DNA from 4 places in the Kitasatospora sp. NE20-6 genome. Region 2 is predicted to be linked to each of the others. Evidence: riboswitches for the same ligand, from Rfam matches in the RefSeq annotation. Region 2 holds a riboswitch; each other region holds the start of a gene.
What was found. A riboswitch is a leader RNA that binds a small molecule or an ion and turns the genes downstream of it on or off. The one in region 2 is predicted to bind cyclic di-AMP.

Region 1 (5,387 bases), on a different contig from region 2:
GCCGAGAAGCAGCGCGAGTCCGTGCTGGACGGCGTGCCCGGCGGCCTGCCCGCCCTCGCCTACGCGGCGAAGCTCGTCTCCCGGGTGCGCCGGGCCGGTTTCACGGCGGTGCCCGACGCGGCGTACGCGCTGCCCGACGGGCTGACCGCCGAGTCGGCCGGAGAGCTCCTGCTGGCCGTCGCGCAGCGCGCGTACGACGCCGGGGTCGACGTGGACGCCGCGCTGCGCGGGGCCGCGCGCCGCTACCGGACGGCGGTGCGGGCCGCCGAGGGGCTCACCGGCTGACGCTGCGGCGGCACGACCTCGATGATCGCCTCGCCGACCAGGGCGAGGAGCTCGGCCAGCGGGTCGAGGTGGTCCGGCAGGTCGTCGAGGGCGACGATCCGCTCGCCGTCCGGGCCGGCCACGGCGAAGAGGCCGATCGGGCCGAGGTGCTTGGCGGCGGTGGCGACCAGCGCGGCGATGTCGCTCGGCTGGTGGGCGTCGCCGCTGACGCCGACGACGGGGCAGCCGGGGCGGTCGAGCTCGGTGGCGAGGTCCTCCGCCACTCCGGGGCGCAGATCGGCGATCAGCAGGCCCGCGGCACCCGCCGCGGCGAAGCGGCGGGCGAGGCCCCCGCCGTCCCCGCCGCGGAGTACCGCGATGACCACCACTGCCCCGGCTACTCGCATGGCCTGCTCCTCTCCCAGAGCGACACCCCGTGGACGGCCCGCACAGCCGTCTCCTACGGTTTTCGGAGGATCGTAGGCACGCCGAGACCCTCCGCAACAGGAATTACCCCCCAGGTGACCAGGCTCACGCCTCCCGGGGCCGACCGGCTCGCCGGACGGCAGCGGATACGGTCGGGGACATGCCCGACACACACCGGCCCGACCGGCCCGAACTCTTCACGTGGGAGTTCGCCGCAGACCCCTACCCCGCGTACGCCTGGCTGCGCGAACACGCGCCCGTGCACCGCACCACGCTGCCCAGCGGCGTCGACGCGTGGCTGGTCACCCGGTACGCCGACGCGCGGCAGGCGCTGGCCGACGGCAGGCTCTCCAAGAACCCCGGGCACCACAGCGCGCAGGCCCACCGCAGCGGCCGGGTCGGCATCCCGGGGGAGCGGCAGGCCGACCTGATGACGCATCTGCTGAACATCGACCCGCCGGACCACACCCGGCTGCGCCGGCTCGTGTCGAAGGCGTTCACGCCGCGCCGGATCGCCGCCTTCGAGCCGCGGGTGCAGCAGCTCACCGACCGGCTGATCGACGGTTTCGCCGCCCGCGGCACGGCCGACCTCATCCACGAGTTCGCCTTCCCGCTGCCCATCTACGCGATCTGCGACCTCCTCGGGGTGCCCGCCGAGGACCAGGACGACTTCTGCGACTGGGCGGGCATGATGCTCCGCCACACGAAGCCGGGGCAGCGCGCGCCGCAGCGCGGCGGTGTCGGGCGTGCCGTGAAGCGGATCCGCACCTACCTGGCGGACCTCATCCACCGCAAGCGCGCGGACCTCGGCGACGACCTGATCTCCGGCCTGATCCGCGCCAGCGACCACGGCGAGCACCTCACCGAGAACGAGGCCGCCGCGATGGCCTTCATCCTGCTGTTCGCGGGCTTCGAGACCACCGTCAACCTCATCGGCAACGGCCTGTACGCGCTGCTGCGCAACCCCGGCCAGCGGGCCCTGCTGCAGGCGTCGGTGGAGCGCGGCGAGAGCGGCCTGCTGGAGACCGGCATCGAGGAACTGCTGCGCTACGACGGTCCGGTGGAACTCGCCACCTGGCGGTTCGCGACCCGCCCCCTGGAGATCGGCGGGACGGCGATCCCGGAGGGCGACCCGGTGCTGGTGGTGCTGGCCGCCGCCGACCGCGACCCGGCGCGCTTCGCCGACGAGAACACCCTCGACCTCGCCCGGACGGACAACCCGCACCTGGGCTTCGGGCACGGCATCCACTACTGCATCGGTGCGCCGCTCGCCCGGCTGGAGGGCCGGGCCGCCCTCGCGACGCTGCTCACCCGGCTGCCGGACCTCGCCCTGGCCGCGGATCCGGCGGACCTGCGCTGGCGCGGCGGCCTGATCATGCGGGGTCTGCGCGAGCTGCCCGTCTCCTTCACCCCGGAGGCGGGGCGGGACGCGGGCTGACGGTGTGTCGACCCGTGGGCGTGGCGTCCGGGTGAACACGGGCGAATCAGGACAAAACGGCTTTGTTCGTGTCCGATGAGCAGTGCGTCGTAATTCTTACGTGATAACGCCGATATGAGCTTGTGATCGGTCATCACATCTGCCTACTCTCCGGACAGCCCGCGCCAGCGGGCCCCGGGCGCGACAACGCCGAATCCTGTCCGCCGCACCCCGGGACGACCGACCGAGACAAGGACAGGGGCGGGGGAACCACGTACGTCGCCGTCCCCCACGGCTAGGGGTGAAGCCGCGTCAGCAGGTCCCCTCCTGCGGCCGCGGCCGGGCCAGCCTCCCGGTCCGAACCCGACAGCTCACCTCGCAGGCGTTCGGAGAGGGACAACCCATGATCTTCACCGGACCTGGCCGTCACCGTCGTCGGACGTCCGCCGAGAAGGCGGTCGCCGTCGCGGGCGTCACCGGCGTCGGCCTCGCCATGCCGCTGCTCACCGCGGCCGCCGCGCACGCCGCGCCCGTCTCCGTCTGGGACAAGGTCGCCCAGTGCGAGAGCGGCGGGAACTGGCGGATCAACACCGGCAACGGCTTCTACGGCGGACTGCAGTTCACCGCCCGCACCTGGAAGGGCTTCGGCGGCGCCCGGTACGCCGCCTACGCGCACCAGGCGAGCAAGACCGAACAGATCGCCGTCGCCGAGAAGGTGCTCGCCTCACAGGGGCCCGGCGCCTGGCCCGTCTGCTCCAAACGGGCAGGCCTGACCCGTGGCGGGGGCTCCGCGGCGCCCGCGCCGGCCGCGGCGCCGGCCGCGGCGACCCGCTCCGGCGGTGCGCCGGTCTTCCCCGGCCACGGCGGCTGGGACGCGGGCGGCAGCGTGTACTGGTACCAGAAGGACGGCGGCTGGTACTGGACGGCGCACCGCGACATCTTCGAGCGCCACGTGCCGCCCGCCTCCGCCGAACCGGCCGACACCGAACCCGCCCCCGCCGAACCGGCCGGCACCGGGTCGGGCGAGGCGGCGGGCGAGGGCGCGGACGAGGGCGCGGACGGCGGGGCCGGGCGCACGCTGCAGGCGGTGCCGGTGCCCGCGATCGGCCGCGAGGCGTACACCGTGCAGCCCGGTGACTGCCTGTCGGGCATCGCCGCCGCCCGCGGCCTGGCCGGCGGCTGGGAGCAGCTGTACGCGAGCAACCGCCCGGTCGTCGGCGAGGACCCGGACCTGATCGTGCCGGGCCAGCTGCTGCAGCTCGACTGACTGACCGGCACCGCGCCGGCGACCGTCCGCCCCCGGGGCCGCCACCCGGGGGCGGGGCGGTCCGGTGCGTGGTCCTCCAGGTGAACTACCGGCGAGTAGCCCGGTCACACGGTGAGACAGGGCCATGCCCGGCATGGCCCTGGGGCGCCGTGCCGTTAGGCTCGGGTCGTAACGACCCACATCCGCTTCCGCTAGGAGATGCTTCGTGCCGTCCATTGATGTCGTCGTAGCCCGTGAGATCCTCGACTCTCGCGGCAACCCCACCGTCGAGGTCGAGGTGGGTCTCGACGACGGCAGCACGGGCCGTGCCGCCGTCCCGTCCGGCGCCTCCACCGGTGCCTTCGAGGCCCTGGAACTGCGCGACGGTGACAAGAACCGCTACTTCGGCAAGGGCGTGGAGAAGGCCGTCCTGGCCGTCATCGAGCAGATCGGCCCGGAGCTCGTCGGCTACGACGCCACCGAGCAGCGCCTGATCGACCAGGCCATGCTCGACCTGGACGCCACCCCGGACAAGTCCTCGCTCGGCGCCAACGCCATCCTCGGCGTCTCCCTCGCCGTCGCGCACGCGGCCTCCGAGGCCAGCGACCTGCCGCTGTTCCGCTACCTCGGCGGCCCGAACGCGCACGTCCTGCCCGTGCCGATGATGAACATCCTCAACGGCGGTTCGCACGCGGACTCCAACGTCGACATCCAGGAGTTCATGATCGCTCCGATCGGCGCGGAGTCCTTCTCCGAGGCCGTCCGCTGGGGCGTCGAGGTCTACCACACGCTCAAGGGCGTGCTGAAGGAGCGCGGCCTCTCCACCGGTCTGGGCGACGAGGGCGGCTTCGCGCCGAACCTCGACTCCAACCGTGAGGCGCTCGACCTCATCGTCGAGGCCATCAAGAAGGCCGGCTACACCCCGGGCAAGGACGTCGCGCTCGCCCTGGACGTCGCCGCCTCCGAGTTCCACAACGACGGCGCCTACACCTTCGAGGGCAAGGCGATCTCCTCCGCCGAGCTCATCGACTACTACGCCGAGCTCGTCGCCGCGTACCCGCTCGTCTCCATCGAGGACCCGCTGGACGAGTCCGACTGGGACGGCTGGAAGGCCATGACCGACAAGCTGGGCGACAAGGTGCAGCTGGTCGGCGACGACCTGTTCGTCACCAACCCGGCCCGTCTGGCCCGTGGCATCGAGTCCGGCACCGCCAACGCGCTGCTGGTGAAGGTCAACCAGATCGGCTCGCTCACCGAGACCCTGGACGCCGTCGAGCTCGCCCAGCGCAACGGCTACCGCTGCATGATGTCGCACCGCTCCGGCGAGACCGAGGACGTCACCATCGCCGACCTCGCCGTCGCCACCAACTGCGGCCAGATCAAGACCGGCGCCCCGGCCCGCTCCGAGCGCGTCGCCAAGTACAACCAGCTGCTGCGCATCGAGGAGATCCTCGACGACGCCGCGCAGTACGCCGGCCGCGGCGCGTTCCCGCGGTTCCGCCCCGCGGACCAGTGAGCGCGGCAGGCACGGGGCCTGACGGCCGCTGCTGACAACCGCCGCTGACACACAGCCGCAGGACCGGTGCCCCGGCTCCCACCCCGTAGGGTGGAGCCGGGGCACCGGTGCGAGCAGGAGGGGTACGAGCGATGTGGAAGATCCCGGGACTGGCGGGGCGGCCGCGCTTCACCAGCCGCGCGACCGTGCTCGTGCTCGTCCTCTGCTCCCTGGTGGCGATCCTCGCCTACCCCACCCGCCAGTTCCTGACCCAGCGCTCCGAGATCGCCGACCAGCGGGCCCGCGCCGAGCAGGCCCGCCGGCAGGTGGAGGACCTCCGCCGTGAGCGGGCGCGCTGGCAGGACCCGGAGTACGTGAAGGCGCAGGCCCGGGCCCGGCTGCACTTCGCGATGCCGGGGGAGACGCCGTTCGTCTCGGTCGACCCCTCGCGGTCCGCCGCACCGGGCCCGGACTCCGCCGACGCCCTGCCCTCCGGCCAGGCGAGGGCCGCCAAGCCCTGGTACACCACCGTCCTGGAA
Region 2 (5,387 bases):
TGCGGCTGCTGGGCGGGCTGGCCATGCTGGCGCAGCGCACCCACGCCGAGGTGACCTGTGTCTTCGACGGGCAGGACCTCGACGTGCCGGTGATCATGGCGCCGCCGCGGGGGGTCCGGGTGCGCTTCAGCCGTACCGGGGAGACCGCGGACGAGCTGATCCGGCGGATGGTGCGGGCCGAGCCGGAGGGGCGGCCGGTGGTGGTGGTCTCCACGGACCGCGAGGTCGCGGAGGGCGTGCGCAAGGCGGGGGCCCGCCCCGTGGCGTCGATTCTGCTGCTCAACCGGCTCTCCCGGCCCTGACGGGGCGTCGGCCCAGGTCGGAGCGGTGGTGGCGAGGTTGTGTCGGGCTGGTGAAATCCCGGTCGGGGGGCCGACTTCGCAGCGGAGGGGAGTGGCGCCGGAGGCGGATCTTCACTAGGGTCTGGCGTCAAACCTATTTTCCGGACCTCACTCGATCGAGTGAGTCCAGCAGGAAGAAGGAGCTAGACCCTTGGCCTCCCACCGCCGTCCCAAGCAGCCGAGCCGCGCGCGGGTATCCGTGCTCACCGCTGCAGCCGCGACCGCGGTCGCCCTCTCCGCCCAGGCGAGCGCCCACGCCGCCCCGGCAAAGCCCACCAAGGACGAGGTCAAGGTCCAGGTCGACAAGCTCCTCGAGGAGCAGGAGCAGGCGTCCGAGACGTACAACGGAGCCAAGGAGCGGGGCGAGCAGCTCCGCAAGCAGGCCGACCAGCTGCAGGACCAGATCGCGCGCGGTCAGCAGCAGCTGACCGAGGTCGCGTCCGGGCTGTCCGCGGTCGCCGGCGACCAGTACCGCACCGGCGGCGTCGACCCGACGGTGGCGCTCATGCTCTCGTCGGACCCCGACAACTACCTCGACAAGGCGTCGAGCAACGAGCAGGCCACCGACACCCAGGCCTCCACGCTCAAGAGCCTGAAGGAGCAGCAGCGCCGGCTCGACCAGCAGAAGCAGGAGGCCGCGGCCATCCTCGCCGAGCTGGACCGCTCCACCCAGACGCTGAACGAGGCCAAGGCCGAGGTCCAGAAGAAGCTCTCCGAGTCGCAGCGCCTGCTCAGCTCGCTGACCGCCGCCGAGCGCGCGTCCATCACGGGCCGCGCCTCCCGCGCCGGCGACCGCGTCGACATCAGCAACCTGCCGCCGGCGTCCGGCTACGCGGCCGCGGCCGTGAGCGCCGCCCTCAGCAAGCGCGGCGTGCCGTACGTGTGGGGCGCCACGGGCCCGAACTCCTTCGACTGCTCGGGCCTGATGGTGTGGGCGTACGCGAAGGCCGGCGTCTCGCTGCCGCGCACCTCGCAGTCGCAGGCGACCGTGGGCGTCAACGTCGGCACCAACATCGCCAACGCGCAGCCCGGCGACCTGATCATCTACCACTCGGACGCGCACCACGTGGCGATGTACATCGGCAACGGTCTGATGGTGCACGCCCCGCACACCGGTGACGTGGTGAAGGTGGCGTCGGCGACCGTCATGCCGATCAAGACCATCCGCCGGGTCTGACCCCGCGGTAGCAGATCGGACATATGCCTCATCCGCGGCGTTTCTGATGCCGCGTGACACGCCCGGGCTGGCGGAGATCCTCCTGTGATCTCCCCCACGTCCGGGCGTCCGATTTCCTGCTCGTCGGATGAGAAACCATCAGCTGACCATGGAAATCCGTTCAGGACCGGTCGTATTCACCGATGGGAACGGTCGTTGATCCGAGATTTTTCCGACAAGGATTTGAACGGATCACGGATCGGTTACTAAGGTCATCCCACGGACCGCCGCGGAGTCGATCACCCAACCCGGGTGACGGCGGTGGTCGCCGCCGAGTCCGCGACGCAGCTGGGCAGTGTGAACTGCCTACGGGGAGGCCCCTGAGGGGGCGCTGTCGAACGGAGCCGGGGAACCACGTTCCCCCGGGGTGAATCGGCGTCAGGCCGGCCGCGCCGGCCGGCCCGCGGGAGTCCGCGGGCCGCAGGGGCGGGCGGTGAGACGTCGTAGGGCAGCTTCCGGCCCGAACCCGTCAGCTCACCCGGTAGGCGGTGTGAGGAAGAAGGAGTCCGCCTTCGTGGCGTCCCATCGTCGTCCCAAGCCTGTCGGCCGCACGCGTGCCTCGATCCTGACCGCTGCCGCGGCCACCGCGGTCGCGCTCTCCTCCCAGACCGGTGCCCACGCCGACCCCGCGCCGACCAAGGACCAGGTCAAGACCCAGGTCGACCAGCTCAACGAGCAGGCCGAGGTCGCCAGCGAGCAGTACAACGCGGCGGCCGAGAAGCAGCAGACCCTGCAGAAGCAGGTCACCCAGCTGCAGGACCAGGTCGCCCGTCAGCAGGCCCAGGTGAGCGGGGTGCAGGGCCGCCTCGCCGGGGTCGCCGCCCAGCAGTACCGCGACGGCGGCATCTCGCCCACCGTGCAGCTGATGCTCTCCAGCGAGCCCGACCAGTTCCTGAGCCAGGCCGGGTCGGTCAGCCGGATGAACGCCACCCAGGCCGACACCCTCAAGTCCTTCAGGACCGAGCAGGCCAAGCTCGACGCCCAGAAGGCCGAGGCCGAGCACAAGCTCGCGGACCTCGACAGCACCACCCGCTCGCTCAGGACGAAGAAGGAGGAGATCCAGGGCAAGCTGGCCAAGGCCACCGCCCTGCTCGACTCCCTCACCCAGAAGGAGCGCGACGAGCTCGCCGCCGTCGAGGCCAGGGCCGCCTCCGCCGCGAAGGCGAGCGTCGACCGCGCCTCCCGCGACACCGCGCGCCCGGTCCTCGACACCGTCGACCTGCCGGCCGGCTCCCACGCCGCCGTCGCCGTCGCCGCGGCCAAGACCAAGCTCGGCGTGGCGTACGTCTACGGTGCCGCCGGGCCCGCCAACTTCGACTGCTCCGGCCTCATGCAGTGGGCCTACCGGCAGGCGGGTGTCTCCATCCCGCGCACCTCGCAGTCGCAGGCGGGGGCCGGCACCAACATCGGCACCAACATCGCCAACGCCAAGCCCGGCGACCTGATCGTCTACTACGGCGACCGGCACCACGTCGGCATGTACGTGGGCGGCGGCCAGATCATCCACGCCCCGCACACCGGCGCCAACGTGCGGTACGCCTCCGCCACCGTGATGCCGATCTCGGCGATCGTGCGGATCTGACGCGCACGCAGCACCCCGCCCGGGCCCGGTCCCTCCGACGACGGAGGGGCCGGGCCCGCGGCCGTCCGGCGCGGCCGGCGGGGCCCGCACCCGGGCTGATGTCCGATTGGAGGTCAAATATTCGGTGATGGAGGGGTTTGGACTAGATCGGTCGGACTCGCTAACGTCTGCCCCCGGACGTCCGCGAGGACGGCCGCCCGGCCCGGGCGGCGGCGGCGTCCCGCCGCAGGAACGGAGCCACCGCCGCATGCCCGCGCACCGCCGCCCCCAACTGCCCGGCGTCCACGGCCTAGCCCGGGCCCTGGTGCTCACGGCCGCGGCCACCACCGCCCTCGGCGCCACCGTCGGCGGCAGCGCGTACGGCGCACCCGAGGTGCCCGCGGACCCGTCCGCGCACACCGCCGACGTCAGGACCCGGGTCGACCGGCTGTACGACGAGGCCGAGCACGCCAGCGAGCAGGCCAACGCCGCACTCGACCAGCAGAAGCGCCTGCAGGCCGAGGCCTCGTCCCTCCAGGCGCAGGTCGCCAGGGGACAGGACGAGCTCAACCGCCTCACCGTCGACCTCGCGACCGCCGCCGCCGCGCAGTACCGGGACGGCGGCATCGACCCGGCCGTCCGGCTGATGCTGGAATCCGACCCCGACGGCTACCTGACCCGCGCCCGCGCCCTCGACCAGGCGAACACCCGGCAGAACGACACCCTCCGCCACGTCCTCGAACGACGGCGCCGGCTCGACCAGCGCCGGACCGAGGCCACCGGCAAGCTCGCCGAGCTGGAGGACGTCCGCCGCTCCCTCGCCGACAGCAAGGAGCAGATCCGGCAGCGCCTCGGCGACGCCCAGCGCCTCCTCGGCGGCCTCACCGCCGGCGAGCGGGGCCGGCTCGTCGCCGACGACGCCCGCGACGCGGCCCGCCGGGCGGCCCGCGGCACCGACCGCATCGACCTCGGCGACCAGCCCCCCTCCTCCGAGCGGGCCGCGGCCGCCCTGGCCGCCGCGGTCTCCCGGATCGGCTCCCCGTACGTCTACGGATCGACCGGGCCCGGCACCTTCGACTGCTCCGGTCTGATGTACTGGAGCTGGCGGCAGGCCGGAGTGAGCCTGCCGCGCACCTCGCAGGCACAGGCGTACGCGGGGCGGCGAGTGAGCCTCTCCGAGGCACGACCTGGAGACCTGGTGATCTTCTACAAGGACATGCACCACGTCGGCATGTACGCCGGCGGCGGGGTCGTCGTGCACGCCCCGTACCCCGGTGCCCGGGTCCGCTACGAGAGCGTCAAGGCCATGCCCGTCAGCGGGGTGGTGCGGGTCTGAGCGGCGCCTACCGGCACCCCGGCCCGGCCGGCGGGGACGCCGAACCCCTGGTCACCGACCTGCCCCGACGCTTCGGGGCGGGCCGGTCCGTCCTGTCCGGCGACGGCCGCGTGCCGCGCCGCACCGCCCTGCTGCTGGCCCTCGGCGGGCTGGCCCAGCTCTCCGGACCCACCGTCCCCTCCGCCGCCGCCCGCCGCACGGCCCTCTCGCCCGGGCGGCCCGGCGCGCCGGTGCCGGGGGTGCCCCCGCGCGTGACCGACCTGCTCGCCGCCCGCGCCCGGGCCCTGCTGCGGGCCGACCGCACGGCCCTGCTCGCCGGTACCGCCCCGGCCGCCCGGGCGGCCCAGGCCCGGCTGGCCGACCGCGCGGCCGCCGTGCCGTTCGCCGCCGTCGAGTACCGCATCAGCGAGGTCGGCGAGCCCGGCGCCGACGGCAGCCTCACCGTGACCGCGGGCCTCGCCCACCGGCTGCGCGGCATCGACGACCAGCCGGCCGTGCTGCCGCGGCGGCTCACCTTCGACCGGACCGCCGACGGATGGCTCCTCGCCGCGGACGAGCCCGCCTCCGCCGCCGCCCTGTGGGACCTCGGGAAGGTCGGTGTCGCCCGCGGGGAGCGCTCGCTGGTGCTCGGCCTCGGCGGCGCACCCGAACTGGCCGCCCTCGCCGCCGTCGCGGACGAGGCCGTGCCGGCCGTCTCGGAGCTCTGGGGCGAGGCGTGGCCCGGCCGGCTGCTGATCGTCACCCCCGCCACCGAGCCGGAGTTCGCCCGCATGCTCGACGTCGCCCCCGACGCGTACGAGGGCATCGCGGCCGTCACCGTCGCGGCCGGCGGCGCCCCGGCCGGCACCCCGGCCGACCGGGTGCTCGTCAACCCGGACGCGTTCCGCGGCCTGAGCGACCTCGGACGGAAGGTCGTCGTCACCCACGAGGCCA
Region 3 (5,387 bases), on a different contig from region 2:
CCAGACCTCCGTCCCGCCGGCCTTGCCGTCGAAGCTGCAGTCGAGCACCGCGATGTCGTCCGGCTGCCCGTCCGCGGTGGCACGGAAGGCGATGCCGGCCTTGCGATAGCCCGTCAGCCGGCACCGCCCGATCGTCACCGTCGTGCCGGCGAGCTGGTGCTTCGCGGTGACGATCGCGTGGTCGGACTGCCCGGCGGCGTCGACGAGCAGGCCGTCGAGGACGGTGCCGGCGTCGCGTCCGAGCGCGTGCACGGTGACGCCCGCGGCGGCGTTGCCGTACAGCACGCCGGCCGTGTAGTCGAAGTCGTTGAGGTAGGCACCGTGCTCGATGCCCGATGCGCCGTTGTGGTACGCCACGAACTGCGTGACGGTGTGGTGGTGCCGGGCGTTCAGCCAGACGAAGATGCCGTTCTGCAGGTTGTTGTGGGCCAGGCAGCGCTCGAAGGTCCACACGCCTTCGCTGGTCTCCGGCCACTCGAACCCGGACGCCCCCTCGGCGCCCTGCACGCCGACCGCCACGCAGTCGCGGGCGATGCCGCCCGTGCCCGCGCCCAGGGCGAAGCCGGTCAGCCGGTAGCCGCGCGGGGCGGGTTCGTAGACGGTGCGCGAGGCCACGCAGGACTCGTAGACGATGTCGTCGGACGGCGCCTGCGGGGTGCGGGTGTCCAGCGGCCCGTCCCACCAGTAGGCGTCCTCCCACGTGTCGTGGCTGATGCAGCTGCGGAAGGTGATGCCGTGACTGGCGTGCGGCACGAAGGCGTGGCTGCCCGTGTCGCGGACGACGACCCCCTCGACGACGGTGCCGCGCGAGGAGTCGGCGAGCATGTGGAAGTGCAGGCCGTAGCGTCCGAGCACGGGCTCGGTGACGGGCTCGCCGTTCCAGCGCTCCTTGCCCGCGCGGCGCGGGCCGAGCCAGCGCAGGGCGGCGTGCCGGATCTCGGCCTGCCGGGAGCTCGTGAGGTGGACGTGCGCGCGGCCCTTGGCGGTGCCTTCGATCCGTACGCTGCGCGTCAGGTTGAGCACCTCGGCGCCGGCCGTCACGCCACCGCCCACGGCGACCCTGGGGTGGGCGTGCGCCAGCGGTTCCGCGAGGGTGACGGTGCGGCCGTCGACCCGTCGGATCGTGCACAGATCGTACCGGGTGGAGAAGCCGTCCTCGGACGGGGGGCCCGTCGGGGCGACGGCGAGCTCGTCGCCCGCGCGCCATCCGGCGGGCACGGCGGCGAGCTCCAGGGCGGTGTCGCCGGCCTTCAGCGGACGGGCGGCGCGCACCCACGCGGTCTTGGCGGCACCGTCCAGGCGCAGGCGCCCGGCGCCGGTGACCCACAGGCCGGTGTCCGTGCCGACCACCCCCATGCCGCCCCCGACGAAGGTTCGTTCACCGACCGACGGGAAGCGCAGGGCGTGCACCGCCCCGTCGTCCGGCACCAGGGCGAGGGTGCCGCGGACCTCGACGTTGCCGGCGGACGCCAGCGTCACGCTGCTGCCGGGCGCGAAGACCAGCGAGCCGCCCGGCTCGACGAGCAGCGAGGCCACGGTGGCGTCGGTGTCCAGCAGCACGCGGTCGGCGATGCGCACCGCCGTCCGCGGGCCCGGCACGGTTCCGCCCCAGCCGCCCGCGTCGGACCACCGGCGGCCCGTCAGGTCGAGCGGGGAGGGCGTCGGGCTCTCCGGGGGCGGCGCGCCGTGCGAATGCCCGGCCACGGCCGCCTGGGTGGCACCGGAGGGGGCCACCGTGCGGGCCACAGGGCCGGCCTCGCCGGCCGCCGGGCGGCGCAGCAGTGCGCCGCCGCCGACGGCTGCCGCGGCGACGGAGACCGCCGTCCAGCCGAGCATCCGCCGACGGCCGACCCGGCGGTGGGAGACGGGCTTCCCCGGCGCCGCCGGCATGTCCTCGTCGCGTTCCATGATCGGTGAAACCCCTCCCCGGGCCGCCGCCCGGGGCCCCGACGCCTGAAGCATAAACAAGCCCGTTTCGGCTCAACGGGTTTGCGCGAAAGCGGCCGAAGGCGACCGGAACGGCGCCGAATAATCGATCATGAATTCATACAAGATCCACTGTGATCGGGCTCACACATGTTTGCAGTTTGAACTTATCTCTGCCTAATGTCCTCCCACGTTCGTGGTCACACGGACCCAGTTGGCCCGAACGCCGAGTCCTGCCGGCGGTCCGACTGGCAAAGCGAAACGCACTTCGGCAGGGGCGGGGGAACCAGGTAAGTCGCCAGGGAACGGTCCAGCGCCGTTCCCCGGCTTGGGGTGAAGCCGCACGCGCAGAAACGTCATTTCGACGTGTCCGCACGTGCGGCCGGGCAACTCCAGCCCGAATCCGACAGCTCACCTCGCAGGCGTGGGAGAGGAACGCTCCTTCATGCTGTCCATCAACTCCAAGCGCAGCCGCCGCATCCTCGCCACCACCGGCGTCGTCGGCATCGGCCTCTCGATCCCGTGCCTCACCGCCGGCACCGCCTCCGCCGCCTCGGTCGCCACCTGGGACAAGGTCGCCCAGTGCGAGTCCTCCGGCGACTGGCACATCAACACCGGCAACGGCTTCTACGGCGGCCTGCAGTTCACCAACAGCACCTGGGCCGCCTTCGGCGGCACCTCGTACGCGTCCCGCGCCGACCTCGCCACCAAGGACCAGCAGATCGCCACGGCCGAGAAGGTGCTGGCCGTCCAGGGCCCCGGCGCCTGGCCCGTCTGCTCCGTCCAGGCCGGTCTGACCAAGGGCGGCCCCGCCCCCGAGATCAGCACCGGTGGCTCCGCCACCACCGCGCCGAGCACCCCGGCCACCACCGCGCCGAGCGCCCCGGCCACCACGGCCCCGAGCACCGGCACCGGGTCGACCGCCTCCGGCACCTCGCAGGGCGGCACGTCCTGGCAGGGCAAGCAGTCCTGGGGCCACCGCACCGGCGCCACCTACACCGTGAAGGCCGGCGACTGGCTCTCCACCATCGCCGACCACAACCACGTGCAGGGCGGCTGGCAGAAGCTCTACGAGATCAACAAGTCGGTCCTGACCCAGGGCCCGCACTCGATCTACCCGGGCCAGAAGCTGTCGCTGGGCACCTCGGCCACCGCGCAGACCCCGGCCCCCGCGAAGACCGCGACCACCACCACGGCCACCACCGCCGCCGCGACCACGGCCGCCCCGGCCAAGGCCGCCACCGGCTCCAAGGCCGCCGCAGTCGACTTCGCCCTCTCCAAGGTCGGCCAGGCCTACATCTACGGCGGCACCGGCAACGGCGGCTGGGACTGCTCCGGCCTGACCCAGGCCGCCTTCAAGGCCGCCGGCATCGCGATCCCGCGCGTCGCCGCCGACCAGGCCGACTTCTCCACCCGCGTCTCGCTGGACAACCTGCAGCCGGGCGACCTGCTGTTCTGGTCCAACAACGGCGCCAACTCCGGTGTCTACCACGTCGGCATGTACGTCGGCGACGGCAAGTACGTCGAGGCGGCCAACCCGAGCGCGGGCGTCCGCACCCAGACCGTCGCCAACTGGGCGCCGGACTTCGCCGGCCGGATCTGACCTCACGGCAGACCGCCGGTTCCCGACCGCCGTCCGGCCGGCCCGCTCCTGGCACAGAGGGGTGGACCGGCGGGGCGGCTTCGGCGCGCCGACGGGCCCGGCCCGGCCGATCTGCCGGGCCGGGCCCGTCGGGCACGCCCGGGTGCGGCCCCGGCGGGTGGGCAGGGAGGCCCGCCCGCCCGGGACCGCACCCGACTCCGCGCCTTCCCCGGGGGCACCTGCCCGGGGCACCTGCCTCCGGGCGCCTTCCTCCGCCGGTGCCGCACACCCGGCATCCGACGGCCGGACTGCGGCCATCGACCATCGGCCCCCAACCCTCGGACTCCGGACTCCGATCTCCGGACTCCGGGCTCCGGCAGAACCGGCGACCCCGCCCTCCGGAGCCCCTAGGCTGCTGCTCCCCGGAGTTGAGGAGCACCGCCATGGCGAAGGTCACCGTCACCCTGGACGCCGATCTGGCGATCGAGGTGATGTTGCTGTCCGGCACCGGCAACCCGCAGGACGCCGTCGAGCTGATCGTCCGTGACTACCTGGCGCGCGGACGGCGCACCGAGGCCCGGACCGGGAACCCCGCCGACGCGCACCGCACCGCCCGGCCGCAGCGGGGGGCGGAGGAGGGCTGAGCGGGGGCCGAGCGGCCCGTACGGGCCCTGCACGGCCCCGCACCGCACGGCAACGCCGACGGCCCCGGAGAGACCGCTCTCCGGGGCCATCGGCGTTGCCGTGCCTGGTGTACCTGCCGTACCTGGTGTATCTGTCGTGCCTGCCGTGCCTGCCTCGCCCGGTGCGGGTCAGCGGCCGCCGGCCGCCGTGGAGCCGCGCATGACGAGCTCCGGCTGGAACATGAACTCGGCGCGCTGCGGCGGGTTTCCGCCGACCTCCTCCAGGAGGGCGTCGACCGCGGCGGTGGCCATGGCCTCCACCGGCTGCCGGATCGTCGTCAGCGGCGGCTCGGTGAACGCTATCAGCGGCGAGTCGTCGAACCCGACGACCGAGACGTCCTGCGGCACGGAGAGCCCGCGCTGCCGGGCGGCCCGGATCGCACCGAGCGCCATCATGTCGCTTCCGCAGACGATGGCGGTGCAGCCCTTGTCGAGGAGCGCGCCGGCCGCGGCGTGTCCGCCCTCCACGCTGAACAGCGTGTGGTGGACGAAGCTCTCGGCCTCCTCGGGCGTGCGTCCGAGGAGTTCCCGGACGGCCGCGGTGAAGCCCTCGATCTTGCGGAGCACGGGCACGTACCGCTTCTGCCCGACCGCGAGGCCGATGGTGGTGTGGCCGAGCTCCACCAGGTGCTGGACGGCCATCCACATGGCCGCCCGGTCGTCCGGTGAGATGAAGGGTGCGGCGATGCGTTCGCTGTACCCGTTGATCATCACGAACGGCACCTGCCGGCCGATGAGCTTGTTGTAGCGGTCGTGGTCGGCGGTCGTGTCGGCGTGCAGGCCGGACACGAAGACGATGCCGGCCACGCCGCGTTCGACCAGCATCTCCACGAGTTCGTCCTCGGTGGAGCCGCCGGGCGTCTGGGTGCACAGGACCGGCGTGAAGCCGTGCCGGCTGAGCACCTGTTCGATCACCTGCGCCAGGGCCGGGAAGATCGGGTTGCTGAGCTCCGGGGTGATCAGGCCGATCAGCCCGGCGCTGCGCTGCCGCAGGCGGGTGGGCCGCTCGTACCCGAGCACGTCGAGTGCGGCCAGAACGGTCTGGCGGGTGGCGGCGGAGACACCCGCCTTACCGTTGAGTACACGGCTGACGGTGGCTTCGCTGACCCCCGCCTGCGCTGCGATGTCCGAGAGTCGCGCTGTAGTCACGATCCCAGAGCCTATTGCAACCATGTCAGACCGCCCACCATACGGTG
Region 4 (5,387 bases), on a different contig from region 2:
GGCGGCGTGTTCGGCGCTGCTCCGGGCCAGTTCGGACGCCAACTGTGCGTGCAGGGATTCGAGTTCGTCCTGCTGCTGTGCGTGGCGCCGGCGCAGCGTGAGCCCGACGGCCCGGTAGCGCGCGGCGCTGAGCACCGCGAGGACGGCGAGGACAACGGCTGCCGCCGCGCACCACTGAGTCATCGTCACGCGGCGAATTCTAAGATGATGATCCTACGAAAGTGTGAACAGATCGCAGGATTGGTGAGCTGCACGCGTCAACGGCTCGCGTCCGGCAGGTGGCGGACCGTCACCCCGGACGCCGGGCCGACCTCCCGGACCCGGGTCCGGACCACCCGCTCCACCTGCGCCGGAACCCCGCCGGACAGCCCGGACGTCACCGGCCGCGGGCCGTCCTCACTGACCGTCGACCTCGCCGTACGGCTCCGGCGGACGCGCCGCCACCGGCCGCAGACTGCGCAGCCCGCGGGCGACCGCGAAGGCCCGGCGGAGCGTCGCGCCGACGCCGTCGGCCCGGACGGCCCCGGAGCCCGCGGACGGAGGCTCGACCGACGGGCGCTGTCCCGGGATGAATCCGGTGGCGGGCGGAGCCGTCCGGGCCGTCTGCGTCATCTCTCCACGTCCTTCGTCTCCTGCCGGATGCCGCCGGAGGCGGACCGGGCTCGTGCCGTCCCTGCGACACCTACCCCGCAGGACTGCAATTCTTGTCGCGGTTCGGCGACGGGACGGTCTCGGAACCCACCCGAATCGGTACCGATCGCCCGGATCGCCCACCCGGATCGCCCACCCGGATCGCCCGGACCGCCGTCACGGGGCGGAGTCGACCGCGATCATCGTGCCCTGCAGCAGCGCGACCTCCTTGCCCGGAACCCCGGCGGTCACGGACCGTATCTCGGCCCCCACGACGGTGATGGTGCGTCCGCTGCGCACGACGGTGCCGGTCGCCCGCAGCCGCTCGCCGACGCCGGGGCTGAGCAGGTTGAGCTTGAACTCGACGCTCAGCACGTCCTTGCCCTCGGGCATCAGGGAGAGCGCGGCCGCACCGGCCGCCGCGTCCGCCAGGGTGGAGATCGCGCCCGCGTGGACGAACCCGTTCTGCTGGGTCACCCCGGGGCGGACGGGCAGGTCGAGCACCACCCGGCCGCGGGCCAGCTCGACGATCTCGACGCCGAGGGTCGCCAGCAGCGGCTGACCGGTGAGGTTGCTGCGGAGCCGGTCGGTGAGCGTTTCCATGCGGCGGTCCAGGTGCGCGGGTGCGGGCGGGGCTCCCTGAACCCTCCGTCGGCGACCGGCCCGGCGTCAACCCTCGCCCCGGCCGGCGGGGCGCCCCGGCGCAGGAAAGCACCGAGGCCCGCGCGGCGGCGCGGGCCTCGGTGCCGGGGGCGTACGGGCCCCGGGGCGGGCGTGGGCGCCCGCGGGAAGGAGTCAGACGAGGTCGGCGTCGCCGTCCGCCCGGTCGTCGGCACCGGTGTCGGGCAGTTCGCTGCCGGTCACGGCCCTGGCGTCGCCGATGCGGTGCTGCTGCCCGTCCGCGTGGGCGCTGGGTGCGGTCAGCGAGGCGACGACGCCGACGGCGAGGGAGGCAAAGGCGAGCATGCTGCGCTTCTTCATGCCCTGCACAACGCGCGGCGCGGCAGGGGGTCACGGCCCGGCCCCCGCCGGCGTGCGGGCGGCCCGTCCGCCGCCGTCCGCCGCCGTCCGCCGCCGTCCGCGGGGTGCCGGCGGGCCCTGCGGTACCGTGCGCCCGGCCGGTGGACCGGCCGCACCGCCGAACCGGGAGACCCCGTGCCCTTCATCACCGTCAAGCAGCTGGCCGGCCGCACCGAGGAGCAGCGCGCCGAGATCGCCCGCGCCCTCACCGACGCCTACGCCCGGGCCACCGGCCTGGCCGCGGACAAGATCTGGGTGGCCATCGAGGAGGTGCCCGCCGAGAACTGGGCGATCGGCGGTGAGACCCTCGCCGCCCGGGCCCGGACGGCCGCCGGCCCCGGTGGTGCCGCGGACTGAGCGCGGTCGGCCCGGCGGGGTGCCCGTCGGCTCAGATGCCGTCGACCTTGAACGGGTCGTGCTCGGCCAGCAGCCGGTCGAGCCGGGCCTGGTCGACCCGGGAGGTGATCGCGCCGGCGTCCTGGCGGTCGCGGACGACCTTCGCCAGCGTGAACGCCGAGGTGATCACGTACAGCAGGGCGACGGCCAGGAAGGCGCGCATCCACGCGTCGACCGGCAGGTAGGCGATCCCGATCGCGAGGGCGGCCGTCGCGAGGGCGAACGAGAGGACGGCCTGCGCGTAGTAGGCGGCCGTGGTGCGGGACTGGATCGGTGCGCTCATGACGGCAGCGTCCCGGAGGCGGGCCCGACCGGCATGAGTACGGGTACTCAGCTTCGCAGCTCGTTCACCCTCCGTGACCGGCCCCCTGGCAAACCATCGCAAATCGCCCATTCCTCGCGTAGACCGAACGAATCAACCGGCTCAGGCGCTTGGAATCAAGGCAGGCATAGCATTAACGTTTGATAACGCAGCGCGGTCGGCAACGCCGTACCGACTCGGCACCGTGCGCGTGTCGCTCAATCCCGCGGTCTGCCTTCGCCGGTGGGCCCGGGAGCCGGGGAACCACGTTCCTTGGGGTGAATCGGCCGGGCCCAGGCCCAGCCGTAGGAGACCTTCCTGCTCCGAACCCGTCAGCTAACCCGGTCGGCGAGAGGGAAGGAAAGGAGTGCGCCTCCGTGGCGTCGACGCACTCGGCGGAGCCCACCGCCGCAGCCACCCAGCTCCTCGACCACCCGCGTGAGCAGGCCGACCAGGCCCGCCACCGGATGCCCCGTCAGACCAGGGGCACCAGCCCGCTGTTCGGCGTCACGGCCACCATGGCCGCCACCTTCGGCGCCGCAGGCCTGACCGCCGCCGCCGCAGGCCCCGCCGCCGCGGCCGAACCCGCCGTGTCCGCGCCCGACGAGGCCGCCGACACCGCCGCCGATCCCGGTCTCGCCCTCGCCGCCCGCATCCAGCAGCAGGCCGACAACCGCCGCACCGCCGCCGACGAGGCCGCCCGGCTCGCCGCCGCGCAGGAGGCCGAGGCCCGCCGCGCCGCCCAGGCCGCCGTCGACGACGCCGCGCTCGCGCTGCCCACCACCGGCTACACCCTCGGCACGCCGTACGGCCAGTCCAGCACCTGGGCCCACCTGTACACCGGCCTCGACTTCGAGGCCCCCGCCGGCACCCCGGTCACCGCCGTCGCGGCCGGCACCGTCACCTCCGCCGGCTGGGCCGGCTCGTACGGCTACCGCGTCGTCCAGACCCTGCCCGACGGCACCGAGATCTGGTACTGCCACCTCTCCCGCCTCGCCGCCACCGACGGCCGCGCCGAGCGCGGCGCCGTCCTCGGCGCGGTCGGCGCCACCGGCACCGTCACCACCGCCAGGCTCCACCTGGAGGTACGGCCCGGCGGCGGCGCACCGGTCGACCCGCTCGGCTGGCTCCGCTCGCACGGCGTCCAGCCGTAACGGCCCCCGCCTACACGCCGCCCGGCTCGTCCCGGGCGGCGTCCGCGTAGGCCTGCAGCTCGGCCGTGCCCGGCTCCGGCGCCAGGTCCGGGTACTCCCACAGCAGCAGCTCCGGCAGGCCCGGCAGCGTCCAGTCGCCGCACAGCCACAGCGCGCCGTCCTCCGCCACCTGCTCGAACTCCTCGAACCCGCCCGACAGCTCGGGCGGCATCGGCTCGCCCAGCGCGGTCAGCCCGGCCAGATTGCGGTAGCTGCGCCGCATCAGCCCGTACTCCAGCAGCCGCCGCGCGCCGTCCGTGGCCATGCCGATCGCCAGCAGGTGCGCCGGCCCCCAGCCGAGCCCGCCGTCCGCGTCCTCCATGGCGTCCAGCGTGCCGGCGTCCACCAGGGCCGCGTACGCCGCGACGCGCTCCTCCGGCGCCAGCGCGCGGAACGCGTCCAGCCAGTCCCGCACCGCGTCGACGTCGCCGGTCTCCACCCCGTCGGCCTGCAGCAGCAGGGTGTACAGCCGCGGCCAGGTGAGCAGCTGCGGCCGGCGCAGCAGCGTGCCCAGCAGCTCGCCCTGCCACTCCGCCTCGGCGTGCAGGCGCTCCCACCGCTTCGCGTTGAGCCGCCGCGCAGCCCGCTGGCGGTCGATGAGCAGCCGCACCGCCGCCCCGTACGCCTCCGGCCCGGCCCAGGGCTGCACGTACAGGTGGAGCCGCTCGTGCAGCAGCTGCTCCACCACCGCCGACCCCAGCTCGGGCCAGCCGTCGTGCAGCGGCGCGCCACCCAGTTCGAGCAGCGTCAGCACCGCCCGTACGGCCTCCTCCGGCACCGGGGGCAGGCCCTCGGCCTCCGCCCAGGCGAGCAGCTCCTCGGTGCGGGTACGGGGGATGAGCTGCAGGTCTTCGTCGTCCACGCCCCGTACGGTAGCCGGTGCGCCCCCTGCCGCGCGGCCCGGCCGCCCTGTCGGCCGCCCGCAGGGTAGGGTCGGCCGCCATGACCCCGGCCCCCGTCCGCACGGTGCACCCGGTCCACCTGGAGGGCCCCCGCCTCGCCGTCCGCGAGTTCCGCCTCGCCCCGGACGACGTCGCCGCCCTCCACGCGGTGTTCGGCGACCCGGAGACCGCCCGGTACCTGCCCTTCGAGTCGCAGGACGAGGAGGAGTGCGCCGACCAGATCGAGCTCTACCTCGACGAGGCCCGGCAGGAACCGCGCACCGCCTACCGCCTGGCCGTCACCCTCCGTGCCGACGGCCACGACCCGGCGCCCGTCGGCAACGCCGTCCTCGGCCTCGAAGGCGACCGTGCCGCCTCCCTCGGCTACGCGCTGCGCCGCGACACCTGGGGCAACGGCTACGCGGGCGAGATCACCGCGCTGCTGTGCGGGTTCGCCTTCGGCACGCTCGGTCTGCACCGGCTCGCCGCCCGCGTCGACCCCGCCAACACCGCCTCCGTGCGGGTGCTCACCCGGGCGGGGTTCCGGCCCGAGGGGCGCATCCGCCACGACCTCCACCTGCGCGGGGCCTGGCACGACTCGCTGCTGTTCTCCCTGCTGGAGGACGAGTGGGGGCGGCCGTCCGCAGCACGGGGGTAGGGAGAGCCCCACCCCGGACCGGGCAGCAGGCCGGATTACCCCCGGCCGCCGGCTCCGGCACCGTGGACGTCGTCACACCGCGACACCACCGAGGGGACCTCGCCATGACCGCCCAGCCACTGCCCGCCGCCGCCCGGCCGGTGTCCGTCCACGCCGCCGACCCGACGGACACCCCGCGCCGGCCCGGGTTCCTGCGGGCACCGTTCTCCGCCGTGACCTACCGGGAGATCGGCTTCGCGCTCAGCTCGCTGCCGCTCGCGATCGCCGGGTTCGTCCTCACGGTGACGCTCTTCTCCGTCGGCACCGGC

Region 1: another riboswitch for cyclic di-AMP. It lies ahead of SNE206_RS37030 (transglycosylase family protein); the one in region 2 lies ahead of SNE206_RS28150 (NlpC/P60 family protein).
Region 3: another riboswitch for cyclic di-AMP. It lies ahead of SNE206_RS17145 (transglycosylase family protein); the one in region 2 lies ahead of SNE206_RS28150 (NlpC/P60 family protein).
Region 4: another riboswitch for cyclic di-AMP. It lies ahead of SNE206_RS25265 (M23 family metallopeptidase); the one in region 2 lies ahead of SNE206_RS28150 (NlpC/P60 family protein).

The regions. Positions count from the first base shown of each region.
Region 1 is NZ_BPRL01000089.1:10,535-15,921, reverse strand. It holds gene SNE206_RS37045 (MazG family protein) at 1-285, shown strand, start outside; gene SNE206_RS37040 (hypothetical protein) at 243-671, opposite strand; gene SNE206_RS37035 (cytochrome P450) at 851-2,128, shown strand; cyclic di-AMP (ydaO/yuaA leader) riboswitch at 2,320-2,506, shown strand; gene SNE206_RS37030 (transglycosylase family protein) at 2,511-3,374, shown strand; gene eno (phosphopyruvate hydratase) at 3,580-4,869, shown strand; gene SNE206_RS37020 (septum formation initiator family protein) at 5,001-5,387, shown strand, end outside.
Region 2 is NZ_BPRL01000048.1:33,324-38,710, forward strand. It holds gene SNE206_RS28140 (NYN domain-containing protein) at 1-302, shown strand, start outside; gene SNE206_RS28145 (NlpC/P60 family protein) at 493-1,518, shown strand; cyclic di-AMP (ydaO/yuaA leader) riboswitch at 1,877-2,061, shown strand; gene SNE206_RS28150 (NlpC/P60 family protein) at 2,072-3,139, shown strand; gene SNE206_RS28155 (NlpC/P60 family protein) at 3,387-4,454, shown strand; gene SNE206_RS28160 (hypothetical protein) at 4,565-5,387, shown strand, end outside.
Region 3 is NZ_BPRL01000019.1:163,451-168,837, reverse strand. It holds gene SNE206_RS17150 (hypothetical protein) at 1-1,908, opposite strand, end outside; cyclic di-AMP (ydaO/yuaA leader) riboswitch at 2,179-2,364, shown strand; gene SNE206_RS17145 (transglycosylase family protein) at 2,372-3,529, shown strand; gene SNE206_RS17140 (hypothetical protein) at 3,952-4,152, shown strand; gene SNE206_RS17135 (LacI family DNA-binding transcriptional regulator) at 4,321-5,364, opposite strand; gene SNE206_RS17130 (glycoside hydrolase family 13 protein) at 5,366-5,387, opposite strand, start outside.
Region 4 is NZ_BPRL01000039.1:82,948-88,334, forward strand. It holds gene SNE206_RS25235 (sensor histidine kinase) at 1-183, opposite strand, end outside; gene SNE206_RS25240 (hypothetical protein) at 397-612, opposite strand; gene SNE206_RS25245 (PaaI family thioesterase) at 808-1,233, opposite strand; gene SNE206_RS25250 (hypothetical protein) at 1,426-1,611, opposite strand; gene SNE206_RS25255 (tautomerase family protein) at 1,786-2,007, shown strand; gene SNE206_RS25260 (YiaA/YiaB family inner membrane protein) at 2,039-2,329, opposite strand; cyclic di-AMP (ydaO/yuaA leader) riboswitch at 2,553-2,713, shown strand; gene SNE206_RS25265 (M23 family metallopeptidase) at 2,725-3,501, shown strand; gene SNE206_RS25270 (hypothetical protein) at 3,512-4,402, opposite strand; gene SNE206_RS25275 (GNAT family N-acetyltransferase) at 4,483-5,079, shown strand; gene SNE206_RS25280 (sensor domain-containing protein) at 5,184-5,387, shown strand, end outside.